DNA from 3 places in the Mesorhizobium sp. 113-1-2 genome. Region 2 is predicted to be linked to each of the others. Evidence: riboswitches for the same ligand, from Rfam matches in the RefSeq annotation. Region 2 holds a riboswitch; each other region holds the start of a gene.

Region 1 (4,729 bases), 3.8 Mb from region 2:
GCTGCCGTGCTTTTGATGCCGTCGGTCTATTTCTTCGGCTGGCCGACCCCGCAATTCAATCACGACTATGCGCAGATGCCGTTCTGGGCGGCCATATGCTGGCTGCTTTGGCGCGCCGGCCGTGGTGGCGGGCCTGGCTGGTGGCTGGCGCTCGGACTGGTGTCGGGCGTCGGGCTCTATGCCAAGTTCTCCACCGGCCTGCTGCTCGCCTTCGGCGCGCTCTGGCTGCTGTGCAACGCGCGCGCGCGCAGCCGGCTGGCGACGCCTTGGCCGTGGCTCGGCTTTGCCGTTTTTCTAGCGGTGGCTGCGCCGTTGGCCATCGCGCTCTACCGCATCGACTTCTTGCCATTGACCTATTTTGCCGACCGTGACGCGTGGGTAACCGAACACCGGGCGCGCCTCTACTATATCGGCGTCCAGCTGGCCGGGCTCTCCGGCTTTCTCCTGGTGCTGGCGATATCGAGGCTGCTGCGGCGCTCGCCCGCTCCCGAAGCTCCCGTCGAACGCGGCATTCTGGTCTATCTCGTGTGGATGGGGCTTGGGCCGGCGACCCTGATCATGGTGGCCTCGTTGTTCACCGGCACCGGCGAGTCCTGGGGGGCGCCGATGTACAATCTTGTTAGTGTCACGGTGCTTGCCTTTCTCGGCCACCGGCTCGGCGCCATCGAGATGCGAAGGCTGGCGATCTGTGCCTTCCTTTGCATCGTTACCATGTCGGGCGCCTATGCGACCCTCCGCTGGACGGGCTGCAATGTGCGGGGACGCCTGGACGCCGTCTGCTGGCCGGCGCAGCCGATCTCGGACGAGGCCGAGGCGGTCTGGCATGCGGCCGCGCCTGGCCGGCTCGACATTGTCGGCGGCGATACCCAATTGGCCATGCTCGCGGGCCTCAATGCCTATGACAAGCCGTCGATCTTCACCGACCTTGACATGCGGTTCGCGCCCTGGATCACCAGGCAGCGGTTGCGCGACCACGGCATGCTGATGGTTTGGCCGGGTCGTGGCGTGCCGCCGCAACTGCGGGCATGGCTGGGCAACCTCCCGGTCAAGACCATTCTTTTCAACTGGTCGCGCACGGCGCCGCCCGTGCCAATCAGCTTTGCCGCCATTCCGCCCGGCACGCGGTATCTGCCGCTTGACGCCGACAGCCGGACCCGGCATCCGCGCAGCTGAAGCGGTTCGATCCCTTAGCCGCGTCGAAACATCGTTCGCGCATGGCGTTCGTCTCCATGCGACTGGACGAAGCAGGCGACAATGCCCATTTATTGGGAAATCCAATTTTGTCTGCGCAATTCCGGACGGGAAACCGCTACACAAATGGAATTGCCTTTTGAGGAGACGTGACATGGCGACTTCAATCGAACGCGCAGTGCTTGCCGGTGGTTGTTTCTGGGGCATGCAGGATCTGATACGGCGCTACCCCGGTGTCATCTCCACCCGTGTCGGCTATAGCGGCGGCGATGTACCCAACGCCACCTATCGCAACCACGGCACCCATGCCGAAGCCATCGAGATCAATTTCGATCCGGCCGTGATCAGCTATCGCACGCTGCTGGAGCGCTTTTTCCAAATCCACGATCCGACGACGCGCAACCGTCAGGGCAACGACGTTGGGATGAGCTACCGGTCGGCGATCTACTATACGAGCGACGAGCAAAAGCGCGTCGCCGAAGACACCATCGCCGATGTCGATGCTTCCGGCCTGTGGCCCGGCAAGGTCGTCACGGAAGTCGCGCCGGCGGGTGCCTTCTGGGAGGCCGAACCAGAGCACCAGGATTATCTGGAGAAATATCCCAACGGCTATACCTGCCATTTCGTCAGGCCGGGCTGGAAGCTGCCGGTGCGCGAGAAGGCCGTCTCGTAAGGTTTGCGGATCGCTTTCCAGAAGCAAGGCGGCATAACTCCTGTGACCGCGTGAATGCCAACTGTCAGTCGCCGCTTGGCGATTGACAGTTGGTGGCGTTGCTGGCCAACTGCGTATGCTGATTTGCTTCAGGAGATACGCATGAAGAAAATCTATGAGAAGCCACTTCTGGTGAGAGGCGGGCGGCTTTCCGACGTCACCGCCACGGTGCCGTCTTCGATTGTCAAGGCTCCCTGACCGACGGACTTATTTTGCAAACCCGGCCAGGCCTGCCTGATGAGGCTGGCTTGCCGTTCGAATGTCCCTCGACGGGGGTCGGCATGGTTTGCGCCTTGAACGGCCGGTGCTTTTGAGCCCGCAGACCAGGTCGGGCCGGCTTTCCGCGGTGTTCGTGCTCGACATAACCCCTTACACCGGGCCGCTGTTGTCAGGATGGCTTGAAGCAGGCCATCTGATTGACGCGATTGTGGTGCCGGGAATCCGCCAACGCCAAAAACATTTCAGCGTCAGCAATTTTCGCCGAGGGCTGAGACGAAGATTGCTGCTCAAACGCTATATCGGCAACACGCCGGCAAGGCTGATCGAATTTGGCCGGCCCTATGATTGGGGCACACTCGCCAGCCAGTTGTCGGAGACCAAGGCCGATGTGTTGATCTGCTTCGCGTTTCCAGCACTGATACCACAGGATTTGCTCGGCACCTTTGCCAAGGGCGGCCTCAATCTTCACCCGGCACTGTTGCCCAACTACCGGGGTCCGCATCCTCTCCACCGCCTGGCTGTGGACGGCCAGCACGCCGTTCATGGCGGTGTGACGCTGCACAAGATGTCCGCCGATTTCGATGATGGCGACATTCTCGGGCAGGTGTCGTTTTCCGAAGCAGACTGGGTGTCGCTGCAGACCCTGACCGACAGCGTGGCGAGGGCGATGCGCGCGCTGGTGAGTGAGGTGGCTCCCGCCTACTGTAAAGGCAGCCTTTCGGGAATGCGGCAGCCGGCCGGTGATTTCGTCTGGGCGCGGCTGAAGGCGGCCCACACGATGATATCGCCTGAGATGTCGATCGAGCATGTTGCCCTGATGTGGCATGTGCTGGGCACTGTTCCAGGCATCTATCTGGATGTCGCCGGGCACAAGGTCAGGCTGGGGTTCCAGATCAGGCGGCTCGGTCCGCCGACCGGACATGTGCCAGTCAGACGATGGGGGAGCGTGGAGTTCGATCTTGCCGACGGCAGGGTCCGGTATCTCACCTATAGCCGCCTGCTCAAACGGCTCGTGAAACTGCACGCCACGTTCGCGCGCGCTCCAGTCAGAAAGTCGCCCCCTGAAATCCGGCTTTTCGGCAAGGTGGAAGACGGGCACGCGTGAGAGTTGGCGCAGTGCGTTGAAAAAAACGGCTTCCCCTTCGGTTCGAATGGTGCTTTAACGCGCCCATCCACAGGGGTGCTCCGTACGGTCGGGGCTGAGACGGGGGCGGCAAGCCCACAGACCCTAGAAGCTGATCTGGGTAATACCAGCGGAGCGAGGCGGGCTATGTTTTCAGGCGCACAGATTTCCTTATACCCCATGGCTGACGATTTCGTCGGCGTCATCCTGGGCGCGCTCGGCGCGCTCGATCCCTACCGGGACAGGCTCAGGATAGAGACCGACGACATCTCGACCTTGCTGGTGGGGCCGCCCGAAGTGTTGTTCCCGGCGCTGCGCGACCTGTTCGTGGCGGCGGCGCGGAGCGGCAAGCATTGCGTGCTGTCGGCCGCCATTTCGCGCGGCTGCCCGGGCGAGCCGGACGATCCGATCTGCCGCTCCGATGCGTTTGGCGGACCTGTCGGGCCGCTCGGCCCGCGCAAGGAAGCCGCCATCAGCGCGGTGCGCAATGCTGCCGCCACCGGCCAGCCGGCGGCGGCGCAATTCTCGCTCTATGTGATGGGCACCGGCGACCATATGGACGAGATCTATGGCTGCATCGATTTCCTGAAGCAGTCCGGCGTCTACGATCGCTCCAAGAACTTCTGCACCAAGTTGCGCGGCGATACCGGTGCGGTCTTTTCTGCGCTGAACGAGGCTTTCTGCCGCTTCGGGCCGGGCGCCGGCCACGTAACCCTCGACGTCACGGTTTCGGCCAACAGCCCGTCGGCTGTCTAAAACCAGGTGCGCTTCCGCGCGCCGTCAAAGGTTATGCCCGTGGTCTCATCATCAGTCGTGTCGCGCCCGCTCGCGGGTTCCCTTGCCAAGGCCGTACCAGCCGTCATCTCGGTCGGGTTGCTGCTTGTGGGGTGGGAGCTCTACGCCACCTATTCCGGTATCAAGCCGACGATTTTGCCGGCGCCCTCACGTGTCTTCGAGCAGGCGATGCTCAATCGCGAGGCGCTGATCGACAACGCCATTCCCACCATCCGCGCCACGCTGATCGGCTTTGCCTGCTCGCTCGGCGCCGCCTTCGCGCTGTCGATGCTGGTCGACTTCTTCCAGCCGCTGCGGCGTGCGCTGTTTCCCGTCTTCATCGTCAGCCAGACCTTGCCGCTGGTGGCGATCGCGCCGCTGGTGGTGCTGTGGTTCGGCTTCGGGCTGGGGCCGAAGATCATGCTGGTGGCGCTGGTCACCTTCTTCCCGATGCTGGTGGCCCTGGTGCAGGGCTATGAGGCGACCGAGATCGAGATCGGCCAGATGCTGCGCGCCATGGGGGCAGGGCGCTGGCGTGTCTTCGTGCTGGCGCGGCTGCCTTCGGCGCTGCCCTATTTCTTCGCCGGCCTGCGGATCTCCATCACCTATGCCGTGGTCGGCGCCATCTTCGCCGAATATGCCGGCGCGGCGAAGGGGCTGGGCATCTACATGCTCAACGCCAAGAACAATTTCCGCCCCGATCTGGTGCT
Region 2 (4,729 bases):
CCGAAAACCTGGGCGGAATACCGACCATGACTTGCGCGTTGCATCCCGGAATCCGGGTGAGCGAGATTTTTGGGCCGACCATTCAGGGCGAAGGCGTGCTGATCGGCTTGCCGACGGTGTTCGTAAGAACCGGCGGGTGCGATTATCGCTGTTCCTGGTGCGACAGCCTGCATGCGGTGGACCGTCGCTTCCGCCATGATTGGGAGATGATGTCTTCCGACGCGGTTTGGCAAAAGGTCATTGCACTTTCCGGCGGTCAGCCCGTGATGGTATCGCTGTCGGGCGGCAATCCGGCCATCCAGCCGCTTGGCCAGTTGATCGACCGCGGGCATGGTGAGGGCTACCGTTTTGCATTGGAAACCCAAGGTTCGGTGTCTAAGCAATGGTTCGCGGATCTCGACGTGCTGGTACTCAGCCCCAAGCCGCCCTCAAGTGAAATGACGACAGATTGGGCCGCGTTCGACGCCTGCTTAGAGGCGGCGCAGGATAAGCCGCAGACGGCGCTCAAGCTCGTCGTCTTCGACGAAGATGACTATGCCTATGCCAAAGACGCCGCGGCGCGCTACCCGCAATTACCCGTCTATCTGCAGCCCGGCAATCACACGCCGCCGCGTCCCGGCAACGAAGACGCGTTCATCGACATGGCCGGTGTGATGAGGCGCATGGAATGGCTGGTTGAAAAAGTGACCCGTGACATGTGGTTCGAGGCGCGTGTACTGCCGCAGCTTCATGTTCTGCTCTGGGGAAACAAACGGGGCGTCTAGCCGAAGGGGAAGGATTGCCGACGATGAGCAAGACAGACCTCTATAGCAATCTCACCCAACTGGGCGGCAGCAGCGTCGTTCCGGAAAGCCCCGAAAACACCGTGCTGGAAAAGGCACCGAAATCCGCATGAGGGCTCGCCTTATTGGGGGCGCTTCACCGCTCCTCTGGAGCGTGACTTGCTCTCGATACTACCATGCTTTTCCGCTGGGTTTGTTTGGTCGCCGATCACCGCTGCGGGACGAATGCGCTTGACAAAATAGCGAAGGGCCGTTCAATTCGATGCATTCACCAGGGGAGTCCCGGCAAGGGGCTGAGATACTGCTGGCTTTCGCGGCGCAGTGACCCGTTGAACCTGATCCAGTTCATACTGGCGTAGGGACGGTGCAAGCGCTTTGCGGGAGTTTACGCCCGAGGTCCTGTTTCGGCAGGTTGGCAGAAGCGTCTTTTCATCCTTCCGGCACAGAACTGGGTCTCCAATGCATGAGCAAAGGAGCCTCACGATGAATGCCCTCACCCCCGCCGTGTCGACGGGACCACTGCCCGCCTCGCGGAAAATCCACAAATCCGGCGTCCTCCACCCGCAGATCAGGGTGCCGATGCGCGAAATCTCCGTCCATCCGACGGCCGGCGAACCGCCCATCACCGTCTACGATCCGTCAGGACCCTATACGGACCCTGCTGTCGAAACCAACATCGAAAAGGGCCTTGCCCGGCTTCGCCACGAATGGGTCACGGCGCGCGGCGATGTCGAAGCCTATGACGGCCGCCATGTCCGGCCGGAAGACAATGGATTCGTCACGGGCGAGCGCCTGACGCCGGAATTTCCCATTCGCAATCGGCCGCTCAGGGCCAAGGCAGGCAAGGCGGTCACGCAGCTAGCCTATGCGCGCGCCGGCATCATCACGCCTGAAATGGAGTTCGTCGCCATCCGCGAGAACCTCGGCCGCGAGATCCTGCGCGGCAAGCTTGAGCGCGACGGCGAAGCCTTCGGCGCGGCGATCCCCGACTTCGTCACGCCGGAGTTCGTGCGCGACGAGGTGGCGCGCGGACGCGCGATCATTCCCGCCAACATCAATCATCCCGAGAGCGAGCCGATGATCATCGGCCGCAATTTCCTGGTGAAGATCAACGCCAATATCGGAAATTCGGCGGTCACCTCCTCGATGGCCGAGGAGGTCGAAAAGATGGTCTGGGCGATCCGCTGGGGCGCCGATACGGTGATGGACCTCTCGACCGGCCGCAACATCCACAACATCCGCGAATGGATCGTGCGCAATGCGCCGGTGCCGATCGGCACGGTGCCTCTCTATCAGGCGCTCGAAAAGGTCAACGGCATCGCCGAGGATCTGAGCTGGGAGGTCTACCGCGACACGCTGATCGAACAGGCCGAACAGGGCGTCGACTATTTCACCATCCACGCAGGCGTGCGGCTGCACTACATCCCGCTGACGGTCGACCGGGTCACGGGTATCGTGTCGCGCGGCGGGTCGATCATGGCCAAATGGTGCCTGCACCATCACCAGGAGAGCTTCCTTTACGAGCATTTCGCCGAAATCTGCGACATCTGCCGCGCCTATGACGTGTCCTTTTCGCTCGGCGACGGCCTTCGTCCCGGCTCGATCGCCGACGCCAACGACGCGGCGCAATTCGCCGAGCTGGAAACGCTCGGCGAGCTGACGAAGATCGCCTGGGCCAAGGATTGCCAGGTGATGATCGAGGGGCCCGGCCACGTGCCGATGCACAAGATCAAGGAGAACATGGACAAGCAACTCGCCGTCTGCGGCGAGGCGCCTTTCTATACGCTTGGACCGCTGACGACCGACATCGCGCCGGGTTACGACCACATCACCTCAGGTATCGGCGCCGCCATGATCGGCTGGTTCGGCACCGCCATGCTCTGCTACGTCACACCGAAGGAACATCTCGGCCTTCCCGATCGCAACGACGTCAAGATTGGCGTGATCACCTACAAGATCGCAGCACACGCCGCCGACCTGGGGAAGGGGCATCCGGCGGCGAAAGTCAGGGATGACGCCCTTTCCCGCGCGCGCTTCGAGTTCCGCTGGGAGGACCAGTTCAACCTGTCGCTCGATCCCGAAACAGCGCGGTCCTTCCACGACCAGACCTTGCCCAAGGAAGCGCACAAGCTGGCGCATTTCTGCTCGATGTGCGGGCCGAAATTCTGCTCGATGCGGATTTCCCACGACATTCGTGCCGAAGCGCAGAAGGAGGGCATGGCGGCGATGGCGGCGAAATACCGCGAGGGCGGCGATCTCTACGTGCCGGCGGACGAGACCGGCACACCGCTGGTGCCGGAGGCGCATGAGCGGTCATGAGGGTGCTGGTCAAAGGGGCCGGCGTCGCCGGTCTCACCGCAGCCTTCGAACTCGCCACGCGCGGCGCGGCGGTGACAGTTGCTGAGACAAGACATGGCCTCGGCGGCAATGCGTCGTGGTTCGCCGGCGGCATGCTGGCGCCATGGTGCGAGCGCGAAAGCGCCGAGCAACCGGTGCTGGATCTCGGACGCGATGCCGCCGACTGGTGGGAGGCGGCAACGCCCGGGCAGGTGACGCGGGCCGGAACACTGGTCGTGGCCGCGCCGCGCGATGCGGGCGAACTCGACCGGTTCGCCAGCCGCACGTCGGGTCATCGGCGCGTCGATGAGGATGAAATCGCGTTGCTCGAGCCCGACCTCGCCGGCCGCTTCCGCCGCGGACTGCTCTTCTCCGACGAAGCCCATCTCGACCCGCGCCAGGCGATGGCGGCACTTCATGACAGGCTGGCGGCGATGGGAGTCGAATTCCACTTCTGCGCCGATGCCCCGGCTGTTTCCGGGTTCGGTCGTCAAATCGACTGCACGGGAATGTCCGCCGTCGATGGAAGGCTGCGTGGCGTTCGTGGCGAGATGCTGATCCTGCGTACGCCTGATGTCTCGCTGTCGCGCCCGGTCCGGCTGCTTCATCCGCGCTTTCCGCTCTATATGGTGCCACGCACCGACCACCGTTTCATGATCGGCGCGACGATGATCGAGAGCCAGTCCACTGGACCTGTCACGGCTCGTTCAATGATGGAGCTTTTGGGCGCGGCCTATGCCCTCCATCCGGCCTTTGGCGAGGCCGAGATCGTTGAAACCGGTGTCGGCGTTCGTCCGGCCTTTCCCGACAACCTGCCCCGCGTCGAAGCGAGCGGAGACACCGTCGCGATCAATGGGCTCTATCGTCACGGTTTTCTCCTCGCCCCCGCCATGGCGCGCCAAGCTGCCGACCTGGTTTTCAATCAAGACGGAACCAAGGAACCTACTCATGAAACTGATGGTCAACGGCGAAGCGCGTGAGGTTGCCGCCACCACGCTGGCGGAGCTGCTTGCCGCGCTCGACTATGAAGGCGATTGGCTCGCCACTGCCGTCAACAGCGACCTCGTGCACAAAGCCAACCGGGCGGAATTCCAGTTGAGCGACGGCGACCGGATCGAAATCCTCTCGCCCATGCAGGGAGGCTAGCATGTTCGAGCTTCTCGGGACGACGCTTCCTTCCCGCCTGCTTCTCGGCACCGCGCAATATCCTTCGCCGGCCATCCTTGCCGATGCGGTCAAGGCATCGGGCACGTCGGTGGTGACCGTCTCGCTGCGCCGTGAGATGGCAGGTGGCAGGGCCGGCGAGAAATTCTGGTCGTTGATCCGCTCGCTGGGCGTCAGAATCCTGCCCAACACTGCCGGCTGCCACTCCGTCAAGGAAGCGGTCACCACTGCGAACATGGCGCGCGAGGTCTTCGGTACGAGCTGGATCAAGCTCGAAGTGATCGGCAACCACGACACGCTGCAGCCAGACGTGTTCGGCCTGGTGGATGCCGCCCGCATCCTGTGCGAGGACGGCTTTGCGGTCTTCCCCTACACCACCGATGACCTTGTCGTCGCCGAACGGCTGCTTGATGCGGGCTGCAAGGTCCTGATGCCGTGGTGCGCTC
Region 3 (4,729 bases), 1.6 Mb from region 2:
TCGGTGCGGTAGCTGCCCATGCGCGAAAGCAGAAGGTAAGGCAAGGTCTGCACGGAATCACTGCCGAACAGCGCAATGACGCCGAGATCGCCAAGCGACAGCGCCATGGCGAAAGCAAAAGCGGTGGCGAGCGGCCGCCGCAATGACGGCCAGTCCACCAGCCGCAGCCTCGCCCAGCCGGAAATGCCGAGCTGCGCGCAGAGCCGTTCGTGACGCTCGCTCGCCGCGTCATAGGCGGGGCGGACGGCGCGCAGCGCGAACGGCATCGCCATAACAGCATTGACGGTGGCGACCATGACCGGGGCGATGGCAAAGACATCGCCGGCATGGCGCAGCAACAGGAACCAGCCGGCGCCGATGACGATCGGCGGCACGACCAGGACAAAACCGGCGCCGGTGTCGGTTGCATGTTCGAGCACTGTCCTTGGACCGGCGCGGCGGTTCAACGCCAGTGCCCGTCGCGCCATGGTCAGGGCCAGCGACAGCATCACCGAAAGCAGCGCCGACAGGAAGGCCAGCACCGCACTGGTCAGTGTAACCTGCCGAACAGTGGCTTCGCCGGCGAGCCGGCCGAGATCGGCCCCTAACCCGGCGAGCACCGTGGCCGCCATGGGTCCGACAACGAACAGCAGCGCCAGCACGATAAGCGCGGCGTTCAGTGTGGTCTCGGTCCCGTTGACGGAGAGATAGCGGCGCGGCGCGACCGGCAGGTTGGTGTCGCCGACGACATTGGCGCCAAGCCGCGTCAGCGCCAGCACCACGACGAAGGTGAGCGCGATCTGCAGCGTCGTCAGGGCGACAGCCCGCGCGGGATCGAAATCGAAGCGCAGCGCCTGGTAAATGCCGACCTCCAGCGTCGTCGCGGCCGGCCCACCGCCCAGCGTCAAAACGATGGTGAAGGATGTGATGCAGAGCATGAAGACCAGACCGGCGACGCCGGGTAAGGCACCGCGCAGCGTCGGCCATTCGATCAGCCGGAACGCCGGCCGCGCCCCCATGCCGAGCTGGCTCGCCAGCCGCCATTGGTCGGCGGGAATGGTCTGCAGCGCCTCAAGGAACAGCCGCGTCGCCAACGGCAGGTTGAAGAAGACGTGGGCGACGAGAATGCCGGGCAGGCCATAGATGCCTGGCCAGCCCTGACCGCCGACGGCGCTGAACAGCCCGGCGAAATAGCCGGCGCGGCCGTAAAGCGCGAGAATGCCGAGCGCCGCGACGATCGCCGGCAGCGCCAGCGGCACGGCGAAGAGCTGCAGGATGAAGGCGCGGCCGAAAAAACGCGGATGCCGCGACAGCGCGCGTGCGACGAACAGAGCTGGGATAACCGAGAGCAGGGTCGAAAGGGCTGCCTGCCAGAGCGTGAAGCGCACGACACGTAGGAGATAGGGATCGAAAGCTGCCCAGGCGCCCGAAAGGTCATGAGCGCCTTCGACAAGCAGCCCGGCAAACGCGCCGCCGATCAGCAGTGTGATGGCGGCGAGCGCGATGATGCCGGCACTGATGCGGGAGTCAGACGCGCGCCTTCCACCCTCCCCTTTGTGGGGAGGGTCGGAACGCGGATGCCGCGAAGCGGTGTCCGCGAGCCGGGGTGGGGGTGAGGCAGTGCTCAGCGTCGCAGCCCCCACCCCGCTCCGCTTCGCGGATCGACCCTCCCCACAAGGGGGAGGGTGAGAAGCGCACTCATTTGCTCATCACCGCCAGCCATTCATCGACCCAGGCCTTGCGGTTGGCCGCGACCTCTTCGGGGCTGAACAGCAAGGTCTTGGTCGGCTTGACCAGTTTGTCGAAGGCCGGGTTGAGCGGCTTGTCGGTCTTTCCAGCCGGGAACATCCAGTTGGTCTCGGGGATGGCGTCCTGGAATTTCGGGCCGGTCATGAAGGCGATGAATTTTGCCGCCAGCGGGTTCTTGGCGCCGGTCGTGGTGATGCCAGCGACCTCGATCTGCAGATACTCGCCTTCCTCGAAGGAAGCCGCCTGGTAGCGCTGCGTGTTCTCCGCGACCATGTGGTAGGCCGGCGACGTCGTGTAGGACAGCACCATCGGCGCCTCGCCCTTGGTGAACAGGCCATAGGCCTCGCTCCAGCCCGGCGTCACGGTGAGCACCTTTGTCTTGAGCTTGGCCCAGGCTTCCGGCGCCTTGTCGCCATACACCGACTTCACCCACAACAGCAGGCCGAGGCCGGGTGTCGAGGTGCGCGGATCCTGGATGACGATCTTGTCGTCGGTGCTGCCTTCGACCAGTTCCTTCAGGCTCTTGGGCGGCGTCTTCAGCTTCTGCGTGTCATAGACAACAGCGAAATAGCCGTAATCGAAGGGCACAAACGTATCGTCGCTCCAGCCACCCGGCACGTTGACATCGGAGACCGTGCCATGCGGGGCGAACAACCCGCTAGCCTTGGCATCAGCGGTGAGATTGGTGTCGAGGCCGAGCACGATATCGGCCTTGGTCGACGCCCCTTCGAGCTTGACGCGGTTGAGCAGCGCCACGCCATCGGCGACCGAGACGAACTCGACATCGCAGCCGCATTCGGCCTCGAATTCCTTCTTAACCACGGGGCCGGGACCCCAGTCGGCGGTGAAGCTCTCATAGGTGTAGACGGTGAGCTTGTCCTTGGCCAAGGCCGGCCCGGACAGCGTCACGACCATGGCTGAGACAAGAGCGTATAAAAGCGTGCGCATCGGCGCCTCCTTCGTTCGAATTGAAAGGAATTGAGGCGTCGGACTGGCCGAAACGTCTAATCCCTCCGCCGGTACAAACCGGATCAGGTTCAGCGGGTTGGCGAGATTGCCTCTCAGCCGGTCCGCGAAGATCGCGTCCGGCACCCCGTTAGAGCGTTTCGACACATAGGCCCGGCCGAGGAACCGCGCAAGTGGCAGTTTGCCGGCCTTCCGTTTCCGCTGCCGGGCTGGTACAGGCCACCAGATATGAGCACATTCACCATCCTGCTTGGCGGCGATCTCATCCGCACGCCCCGGCTCGACCGCCAGGTCGAAGGCTCACGCGTCATCGCCGCGGATGCCGGCATCGGCCATGCCCGGCTGCTCGGCCTTGTGCCCGAACTGTGGGTGGGCGATTTCGATTCGGTTCCCGCCGATCTCCCCGCCGACCTCGCCGCGGTGCCGCGCCAGACCTTCCCGGCGGAGAAGGACAAGACCGACGGCGAACTGGCGGTCGCCGCAGCCCTCGAGCGCGGCGCGACTCGTCTTGTGCTGGCGGGTGCCTTCGGCGGCAAGCGTGCCGACCACGCTTTCCTGCATCTGGCGCTCGGCTTGCGGCTGGCCGAGGCCGGAACGGATGTGCTGCTGACCAGCGGCGCCCAGGAAGGTATCCCCCTGCTGTTGGGAACGGCCGGCTTCGACTATGCCGACGGCACGCTGTTTTCGATCCTCGGTTTTTCCGAGCTTGCCGGCCTGACCGTCACCGGCGCGAAATGGCCGCTGAACCAGGTCGAGGTGGCCTTCGGTTCTTCACTGACCATCTCCAACGAGGTTCGGGGCCGCCTCGAGATCGCGCTCGGCCACGGCCGCGCACTGCTGCTCGCGCATCCCTATCCGCTACCCGAAAGCTGACATGGCCCCGCCCCTTCTCAATCTCGACGGGATAAAACTGACCTTCGGCGGCACGCCGCTGCTCGATGGCGCCGCCTTGACGGCTTCGGCCGGCGACAAGATTGCCCTGGTCGGTCGCAATGGATCCGGCAAGTCGACGCTGCTCAAGATCGCCGCCGGCCTGATCGAACCGCAGGACGGCGAGGTGTTCCGTCAGCCTTCGGCGACCGTCCGCTATCTGCCGCAAATGCCAGACATGGAAGGTTTCGCCACCGTGCGCGCCTATGTCGAGGCGGGGCTGGGGCCTGCCGACGATCCGTACCGCGCCAGCTATCTGATGGAGCATCTCGGTCTCACGGGCGAGGAGCGGCCGGGCGATCTCTCCGGCGGCGAGGCGAGGCGCGCCGCCCTGGCGCGCGTCATGGCGCCGGAGCCCGACATTCTGCTGCTTGATGAGCCGACCAACCATCTTGATCTGTCCGTCATCGAATGGCTCGAAGAGGAGCTCGTCCGCACCTCATCGGCGCTCATCGTCATCTCGCACGACCGCCGCTTTCTCGAGCGCGTGTCGCGCGCCACTGTCTGGCTCGACCGGGGCCAGACCCGCAGGCTGGACAAGGGTTTCGGCCATTTCGAGGAATGGCGCGACCTGGTTCTGGAAGAGGAAGAGCGCGAACAGCACAAGCTCGGCCGCCAGATCGTGCGCGAGGAACACTGGCTGCGCTACGGCGTGACGGCGCGGCGCAAGCGCAACATGCGCCGGTTGGGCGAGTTGCAGACCATGCGCCAGCGCTTCCGCGGCCATCGCGGCGCCGAAGGGACGGCGACCATGGTGGCGAGCGACGCCGCCGAATCCGGCAAGTTGGTGATCGAGGCGAAGAACATCGAGAAGAGCTTTGGCGACCTCACCGTGGTCAAAGGCTTCTCGACCCGCATCCAGCGTGGCGACCGCGTCGGTCTCGTCGGCCCGAACGGCGCCGGCAAGACGACGCTTTTGAAGATGCTGACCGGCGAATTGGCGCCGGACGCCGGTTCGATCAGGCTCGGCACCAATCTGGAAATCGCCACACTCGACCAGAAGCGCGAGGCGGTCGATCCGCAGGAGACGCTGGCGCAATACCTCACCGACGGGCGCGGCGAAAACCTCGTCATCAATGGCGAGCAGCGCCATGTCGTCTCCTAC

Evidence for each region. A riboswitch is a leader RNA that binds a small molecule or an ion and turns the genes downstream of it on or off. The one in region 2 is predicted to bind thiamine pyrophosphate.
Region 1: another riboswitch for thiamine pyrophosphate. It lies ahead of JN279_RS17630 (YkoF family thiamine/hydroxymethylpyrimidine-binding protein); the one in region 2 lies ahead of thiC (phosphomethylpyrimidine synthase ThiC).
Region 3: another riboswitch for thiamine pyrophosphate. It lies ahead of thiB (thiamine ABC transporter substrate binding subunit); the one in region 2 lies ahead of thiC (phosphomethylpyrimidine synthase ThiC).

Annotation. Positions count from the first base shown of each region.
Region 1 covers NZ_AP023242.1:3,629,537-3,634,265, forward strand. Annotated here, with positions in the region: gene JN279_RS17615 (glycosyltransferase family 39 protein) at 1-1,173, shown strand, start outside; gene msrA (peptide-methionine (S)-S-oxide reductase MsrA) at 1,346-1,864, shown strand; gene JN279_RS17625 (formyltransferase family protein) at 2,403-3,227, shown strand; TPP riboswitch at 3,289-3,402, shown strand; gene JN279_RS17630 (YkoF family thiamine/hydroxymethylpyrimidine-binding protein) at 3,393-4,001, shown strand; gene JN279_RS17635 (ABC transporter permease) at 4,035-4,729, shown strand, end outside.
Region 2 covers NZ_AP023242.1:7,797,577-7,802,305, forward strand. Annotated here, with positions in the region: gene queD (6-carboxytetrahydropterin synthase QueD) at 1-30, shown strand, start outside; gene queE (7-carboxy-7-deazaguanine synthase QueE) at 27-764, shown strand; TPP riboswitch at 1,046-1,162, shown strand; gene thiC (phosphomethylpyrimidine synthase ThiC) at 1,266-3,101, shown strand; gene thiO (glycine oxidase ThiO) at 3,098-4,099, shown strand; gene thiS (sulfur carrier protein ThiS) at 4,068-4,265, shown strand; gene JN279_RS37460 (thiazole synthase) at 4,267-4,729, shown strand, end outside.
Region 3 covers NZ_AP023242.1:1,477,193-1,481,921, reverse strand. Annotated here, with positions in the region: gene thiP (thiamine/thiamine pyrophosphate ABC transporter permease) at 1-1,499, opposite strand, end outside; gene thiB (thiamine ABC transporter substrate binding subunit) at 1,678-2,676, opposite strand; TPP riboswitch at 2,720-2,834, opposite strand; gene JN279_RS07085 (thiamine diphosphokinase) at 2,923-3,567, shown strand; gene JN279_RS07080 (ABC-F family ATP-binding cassette domain-containing protein) at 3,569-4,729, shown strand, end outside.